Regions from separate parts of the Rhodococcus sp. AZ1 genome, predicted to be linked through region 1. Evidence: riboswitches for the same ligand, from Rfam matches in the RefSeq annotation. Region 1 holds a riboswitch; the other holds the start of a gene.
What was found. A riboswitch is a leader RNA that binds a small molecule or an ion and turns the genes downstream of it on or off. The one in region 1 is predicted to bind cyclic di-AMP.
Positions count from the first base shown of each region.

Region 1 (3,902 bases):
AGAATGGACGGGTCGGTGACCGGTTCCCCACGCAGCACCTGCGCGACCTGCGCCGGCAGCTCCACGGTGCTCTCGTCCAACCACGTCAGCAGCCCGGCCGACAGCAGTTTCTGCACCGGACGGTCGGCGGGCGTGCCGGGCGCGGCGTCGCGAGTGCGTCCGATGGTCGAGGACGCGGCCAGGGTGTAGAGCAACTCGTACTCGCGGGTGCCCGCATCCTCGAGGGCGGCCCGTACCGCGTCCTCGGTCAGGTCCGATTTCACCGACCGAATTCGGCCGACCCGCCACGGCACCGCGTCCCGCGCGGACGGGGCCGCAGAGATCTCGGTGGTGCCGCGGACGAGAGCTCGCGCTCGCAGGTGTGCCAGCGCGGCGTCCACCGCCTTCTTCGGCGCGCGGCCGGACAGGTGCCCGTCGAGCGTGCGGCGAGCGACCGGCTCGACGTCGGCGCCGTCGAGCAGCAGATGTTCGAGGATTGTCAGGGCCAGGGTGTCGAGGTCCTCGGACGCCCGAATCACCGACGCGCGCTGGAGCAGGCGACCTGCCAGCACCTCGAAGCTCGAGGCCGGTGGAACGGTCAGATCCGGCCGCAACCTCAGCAGCTCGGCTATGTCGTCGTCGGTGCGTGCGGACAGCCATTCGGCGGTCTCGCGTTCGATATCGCTCATGTCGCCTCCCACAGTAGAGGCGTCGGGGCCGGACGCCCCGGCGGGAATACACGCCCACTGGCGCCCGTGCCTGGGCGGATGTCAAAATGGGCCATGGCTAACTCACCGAAGACCCGTTACGTCGATCCAGGCTGGCCTCAGGGCGTGGACGAGCATGATCACCCCGTGACCGAGCTGTCGTCCTCGCGAGCGGGCAACCTCTCCCCGTACGGTGAGGAGACGGAGTTCCCCGTGCCGGTGGAGACCCTCCCGTACGCGCACCCGGTGACCCGCATCAACAAGTAGCCCGGTACGGAGTTCGCAGCCCGAACCCCGACATACGCAGAACACCCCCCGACCGTTGGCGGTCGGGGGGTGTTCTGCGTGCGGGGCGTACGCGTCAGCGCGGGAGCAGGTTCTGGTTGGCCGCGAAGAAGCTCACCAGCTGCGGGTTCTGACGGAGGTTGGCCGTGGCGTTCTCCACGAAGGCGACCACGGTGGGGTCGTTGGTGAAGTTCTTGACCGCGGTGGTGATCTGGTCGGTGATGTTCTGGGAGATCGCGGCGACGTCGGGGGCAGCGGGCAGCGCCGGGGCGGCAGGAGCCGGGGCCGGCGCGGCCGGTGCGCTGCGTTCCGTCGGCCCGCTGCTCAGGCCCAGGCGCGCCGAGCAGGACGGCCAAGCACCCCATCCCTGGCTGGCGAGAACTCGCTCGGCGACGACGATCTGCTCCTCGCGAGTGGCCTGGTTGGCCGACGGGGCGAAGGCGCCACCGCCGTGCGAGGTCCAGGTGCTCGGCGAGAACTGCAGTCCGCCGTCGAAGCCGTTGCCGGTCTTGATGGCCCAGTTGCCGCCGGATTCGCACTGCGCGAGGCGGTCCCAGTCGTTGTCGGGGGCGGCGTTCGCGGTGCCGGCCGTGAAGGCCATGCTCGCGGTGCCGACGATGGCGCCGGTGACGGCGACCTTGGCGACTGTCCGGCCGGTGGTACTGGGTTTGCGATGGCGTCCGGTCATGTGTCGTTCGGATCCTCTCCACACGCGCCTGCGAGGTCAGCTGTCGGATTCGGGCCGGAAGAGGTTGGCCCGGCCGCTCCGACCTGGATGGTCGGTTCGGCTTCACCCCGAGACCGTGAGCGTGAGGCTCGCGGTCGATATCTGTGAGGACGTGTGGGTCCCCCGCCCTCGTCCCTGACAAGGCTCAGTAGGTGGTCCGGACCCGTGGGACGAGGCTTGGCGCGGCGGGCCGGACGTGGCCGGTTCAGTGGCCGAGGTCAACATATCGGGGACGACGCGCCAATGTCACTGTTCGATAACTACCGGTGTCTCGGTGCTGGTCCGGGGCTCTGGACGCGCATCGGATCGTCGTCGCAGCTAGCGCGCCGAAACGTGGCCGTTATCGCAGTGGACGCCCACCCGTTATCGCGTCGTGATGTGATCTATTTCACATAAATCACGACGTGCGCTCACGGTCTCCGACTACGACGACCCGATCGCAGCGCGAGGATCAACGCCAGCAGGAAGCCCACCGGGAGGAAGAACATCGCCGCGAGATAGAGCCACAGACCGGGCGAGCCGCCCGCGAACTTGATCGTGAACATCACCACGATCGACAGCAACCCCAGCGCGAAGCACACGAAGGACGCCGTCAACAGAGGTGGGGTGGAGGTGGATCGCTTCTCGGACACCCCGGAAAGGTTACCGCCGCCCGAAAACCCCGGTGCTGACCGCGTGCTGCTGGGGGTAGCATTCCGTGACACGCGCGCCGTGTTGCGGCGCGCTATTTCTATGGTCACGGGTCGACCTGAGCAGGCTCGTGATCGAACATCGGGAACAACGCGAATCGGGTGAGATCGGTGCCGACCGGCAAGGTGAAGTGGTACGACGTCGACAAGGGCTTCGGATTCCTCTCGCAGGACGAGGGTGAGGACGTGTACGTGCGGGCTTCCGCGCTGCCGTCCGGGGTCGAGGGCCTGCGGGCAGGCCAGCGCGTGGAGTTCGGCATGGCTGCCGGTCGGCGCGGGCCGCAGGCTCTGTCGGTGACCGTCCTCGAGCCTGCGCCCTCGGTGCGCCAGAACGTTGCGGCCGCCCGCAAGGAGACGGCCAAGAAGCACACCCCCGACGAACTGCACGGCATGGTCGAGGACATGATCACCCTGCTCGAGGCCACCGTTCAGCCCGAACTGCGCAAGGGCAAGTATCCCGATCGCAAGACCGCCCAAAAGATCTCCGAGGTGGTCCGCGCCGTCGCGCGCGAGCTGGACAGCTAGAGCGGCTTCCGTCCGGGCCGGGGGGCAGTGCGTACCGGTCAGTCCCTCGGCGGCGTCGCGATCGACCAGATCGCGTGGCTGACGATCTCCTCCTTGGCGGTGTCGGAGTCGATGACGCCCGACGGCAGTCGCACCTCCACGCCGATGAGCGAACCGCCGTCGGCGTCGGTGCCGGGCACGGTGATGGCGACCGTGGAATCGGGCTCGTAGAACACGTCGTTCTCCACGACCGAGCCGTCCGCGCGCTGGTACACCGTCGCCAGGCCCCACGGCGCCCCGGAGATCTCCTTCGGCAGCGAGATCTGCAGTGGGCGGCCCGCGCGCAACGGGATCTCGCTGGTCTGCCCGTCGTACGAGCAGAGCGGCTCGCGCACCGGGCAGTATCGGAACGGCGCCACGTCCTCGTACTTGCCGTCGCCGAAGACCGCGACCGTGGGCGGGCGGTCCGGAGCGTTGCGGATCAACACCACCATCAGCGCGGCGAAGGCGATTGCCAGCACCGCCGCCGAAGCGACGACGGCGGCAGCGATCTTCGCCCCACGGGTGCGCAGGCTCATCGAGTCTGTCCTCCTGATCGGTAGTGCGATGTACCCGGCCGGCCGGCCCGGGTGTCGGGGGGCGGTTCGGCCACCACGACGTTGCCGCGCGTGACCTCCTGCCCGGCCCGGACCGGGCGGTTACCGCCGACCCCGGGAATCAGCGATGTCCCTCGGTAGGTGAGGTAGGTCTGGAGCAGACCCAGGACCAGGACCACCGATACGACGGTGAAACCGATCCAGAATCTGGTGGGCAGCAGAACACCCAGGGCGCCGCCGATGACCCAGCTCAGCTGCAGCACGGTCTCGCTGCGCCCGAACCCCGATGCGATCGATTCCGGCGGCAGATCGTTCTGCAGCGACGCGTCGAGGGAGACCTTGGCCAGCGCACTCGCCGCCGCCGCAACCAGGGCGGCCACCGCAGCGGCGATCAGATGGTCGGTGATCGCCGCGA
Region 1 covers NZ_JBUEQF010000002.1:380,373-384,274, forward strand. Annotated here, with positions in the region: gene ACY48E_RS04145 (helicase-associated domain-containing protein) at 1-668, opposite strand, end outside; gene ACY48E_RS04150 (hypothetical protein) at 762-953, shown strand; gene ACY48E_RS04155 (transglycosylase family protein) at 1,048-1,659, opposite strand; cyclic di-AMP (ydaO/yuaA leader) riboswitch at 1,669-1,859, opposite strand; gene ACY48E_RS04160 (hypothetical protein) at 2,109-2,330, opposite strand; gene ACY48E_RS04165 (cold-shock protein) at 2,499-2,912, shown strand; gene ACY48E_RS04170 (DUF2771 family protein) at 2,951-3,469, opposite strand; gene ACY48E_RS04175 (MFS transporter) at 3,466-3,902, opposite strand, start outside.

Region 2 (3,902 bases), on a different contig from region 1:
CCGCAGCGAATCGCTCGTGAGGCGATCGGCGGCCGCGGGCCCGAACACCACCCGCTGACCGGTCACGAACGGGCCGGTGACGGGATCGGAGATGGTCGAGGCGGCCACGTCCGCATTGCGTGACGCCGATCCGACCTCCGCGGCGAACTCGGCATCGGAGTCGGCCACCATCACCACTGCCCGGCGAGACCAGCCCTGACCCCAGTAGTCGGTCACCGCCGGTACCGCGGTACGCAGTTCGGCCGCCAGTGCGTCGACGAAGGCGCGGCGATCCGGGTGACCGAGCACCGTCGAGGTGGTGCCGCCGGTGTCGACCCGCGAGACGATCACCGGGCCGAAGTCCCACGGACCCCGCCAGGTGACCCGGTTCGAGTTCGCAATCGTGCTGTCCGACACGAGCTTCCAGCTGTCGCCGCGGCGGGCGAGCAGGAGGGAGACCGGCCGGCGGGTGGGCCCGATGTCGGAGTCGCTGATGGCGTACCTCAGCAACACCTCGGGCGCCCACAGGTCGACGGCACCGGGAACCGTCGCGGCCAGCGCGGACGACACCGGGGTCTCCGGCTGCGAGCCGATCTCGTAGCCGAAGTCCGAGAACGGAACGCCCTGCAGGTTGCGCGCTCGCGCGAGCTCGGACTGGACGAACTCCGGCGGGGCGGCCGGATCGAAGAGGCTGCGCAGCGCGGTCTCGTCATCGTTGCGCAGCGCCGTGGTCCAGGCGGTGAGGGTCGCGGTGACCGCGTCGAGGCGTTGCTTCTCGAAGGGACTCGGCGCCGGGGTGGTGCTCGTCGGGGGCTGCGACGGAGCAGCGTTCCCGGCGCAACCGCCGACCAGCAGGATCGCGGCCAGCACCAGGACCGGCACACGCAGAGCCGACGACATCAATAGCGACGAGCTGCGAAGATGGGCCATCGGGACATCGATTCCACACGTACGGGCACCCCGAAGGTGGAGGCGTGGATGATGTTGCCGTTCCCGACGTACATCCCCACGTGGGAGGCGTCGGGGTAGAAGATCACCAGGTCGCCAGGACGAAGATCCGCCGGGTTCACCGGGATCCCACCCTGGGCCTGCGACTGACTCGACCGGGGCAGGATCTTTCCCACCTGCTTGTACGCCCACACCATCAGGCCCGAGCAGTCGAAGCCGTCCGGCCCGGTGGCGCCCCACACGTAGGGCTTACCGATCTGGGTGAACGCTGCCTGCAGTGCTCCGGTCTCGGACCCGGGGGTCAGGTTCTTCAGCACGGTCGCGGAATCGAAGCCGGGCGGGAACGGTGATCCCGCCAGGGCCGTCTTGTCGTCGCTGCTGAGCGTGGCGTACGCCGCGAGCACGTCACCGATCTGCGCCTGCAGTGTCGACTGCTTGGCAGTGAGGTCGTCCGCCACTGCCTTGGCCTGCTCGGCGGCCTGTCGAGCGGCCTCCGCCGACTGCTCCGACGATCGCTGCGCCGCCGCTGCGGTCTCCTTGGCCTGCAGGAAGGTATCCACGCGGGCCTTGGTGTCGGCGGAGATCACGTCGAGCGCCGACATCTGGTCGAGCATCTGTTGAGGTGAGTTGCTGACCATCACCGCGAACAGTCGATTGGTTCGGGCGCCCTGGTAGTTGGCGCGCGCGACGGTGTCGATCACCGGCTGGAGTGCGTCGATCTTCGCTTGCGCGTCAGCGAGTGTGGCCTGGTCACGATCGAGCTTCGCCCGCGCATCCGCGAGAATCGCATTCTTGGCGTCGAGATCGATCTGGGCGTTGTGCGTGGCCTCGGTGGTCTCCTCCGACTGACGCGAGAGGTCGGCGAGCCGCTGCTGCGGCGATTCCGGCGCCGCGGGTGGTGCTGCCGGCGCCGCGGGTGGTGCTGCGGTGGGGTCGGCGTGAGCGATGGTGACCACCCCGGGTACAGCGAGTACGAGCGCAGCTCCGACGGTGGTCAGGAGGGTGCGCCGGACCAGCCCCGAAGTCCTTCTACCTGCACCCGATCCACTGTGGACGGGGTTGCATGACCACACGTGCAGAACTCTCCGATCACGAACCGAGGTGTCGCGGAGCGGTTACGCCCCCATCACGAAACCATATACCTCAGGCGTAGCGACGCGCACCGTCTGCCGGCATCGAGGCCAGGGGCACGATCTTCACCGGGACACCGGCGGTGGACGCGTGCACCACGTTGCCGTTGCCGACGTACATGCCGGAGTGCGAACCGCCGTAGAAGGAGACGACGTCACCGGGGCGCAAATCCGACAGCGACACCGGGGTGCCGGCCGCGGCCTGGTCGTAGCTGGTGCGCGGGAGCTGCAATCCGGCCTGGGCGTAGGCCCACTTCATCAAGCCGGAGCAGTCGAAAGCGCTCGGACCCTGTGCCCCGTAGACGTAGGGGGCGCCGACCTTGCTCTCGGCTGCGGCGACGGCGCGCTGTGCGACCGAGGACTGCTGCGGGGCGGGCGGAGCGATCTGGGGCAGCGCCGGCAGTGCCGGGAGCTGTGGGATGGCCGCGAGGATCTGATCGGGAACGTCGAAGGTGCCGACTCCGGGGATGGTCACCGGTGCCGCGAATGCGGGTGCTGCGGGGATCGCGATTGCGCCGGTGGTGAGGGCGCTGGCTACGAGAACGCTACGAACGGGCCGTGAGACGGTGCTCGGCTTGCGGTGTTTCGCCACGAAAAGGTGTGCTCCATTCTTCCTGCTCGCCGCCGACCGAGTTAGCTGACGGGTTCGGGCTGGGAAGATCAGCCCTACCCGAGCAGATCGCAGGGATCTGATCGGGATTCACCCCGGTGTAACGGTTGGGTTCCCGGTACGGCCCGTGCGGGCCGATTAGGCGGTGACCATGCGATGCGATTCGGGTTCGATCCGCCTGAGTCCGCGAGGTCTCGGAAAGATTACGAAACGGCATACGTCGCTGTCGAGTCGACGCCGGGGCGTGTCGCACGCGTGATCCCCTCCGACGCGGCCGAGGCAGGGATCGACCCCGCCGACGCCGTCGGATCCTTCCCTGCCGACTCCGGTCACGTTGGAGTGGCCGACCACCCGGACACCGCAATTGCGATCCGGGTCGGCGCGGGCGTCGGCGCCAGGCGTTCCTCCTGCTCCCACTCGATTTCGGCGAGTTCGAACGCCCTCCGGCGACAGTCCGGTCGCGGACACGTCCGCCTCGGTCGGGACTGCGTCGCCACGCGGCGCGCCACCCACCGCCGAGCGAGCCGACGAGCCGTCATCCACAGCACTGTGATCCTCGTCTCACTCTCCGATCCGGCGCTGTCGGTGCCGAGGCCTAGCGTCGGGGACTCGAGGACGGTGGTGCGTGAGAGGACGGTGCTGTGGGAGTGACACGCGGGGCGGCAGATCAGCTCGGGTTCGACTGGCCCGAATTCGGTTGGTCGGACTCGCCCACGCTGCGCGAGACCACGTTCGTCGTGGTGGACCTCGAGACCACCGGCGGGCGACCGGGCGAGGACGCGATCACCGAGATCGGCGCCGTACGTATCCGCGGCGGCGAGGTGATCGGCGAGATGTCCACCCTGGTGGACCCCGGCCGATCGGTGCCCCCGCGCATCGTCGAACTCACCGGGATCACCACCGCGATGCTGGTGAACGCCCCGCGGATCGATCGCGTGCTCCCGACCTTCCTCGAATTCGCCCGCGGCGCGGTGCTGGTGGCTCACAACGCCAGGTTCGACGTCGGCTTCCTGCGCGCGGCCGCCACTGCCATGGACATCGCATGGCCGAAGTTCACCGTGCTGTGCACCGTGCGGCTGGCACGCCGCGTGCTCACTCGGGACGAAGCGCCGTCGGCCAAGCTCTCGTCCCTGGCTCTGCACTTCGGGGTCTCCACTCGCCCCACGCACCGTGCCCTCGACGACGCCCGCGCCACCGTGGAGGTACTGCACCACCTGATCGAGCGGGTCGGTAAC
Region 2 covers NZ_JBUEQF010000005.1:11,503-15,404, forward strand. Annotated here, with positions in the region: gene ACY48E_RS07680 (hypothetical protein) at 1-909, opposite strand, end outside; gene ACY48E_RS07685 (C40 family peptidase) at 879-1,943, opposite strand; gene ACY48E_RS07690 (C40 family peptidase) at 2,071-2,649, opposite strand; cyclic di-AMP (ydaO/yuaA leader) riboswitch at 2,665-2,822, opposite strand; gene ACY48E_RS07695 (DEDD exonuclease domain-containing protein) at 3,315-3,902, shown strand, end outside.
Region 2: it holds a riboswitch for cyclic di-AMP, as region 1 does, so the genes downstream of both, ACY48E_RS07690 (C40 family peptidase) here and ACY48E_RS04155 (transglycosylase family protein) in region 1, are expected to answer to the same signal.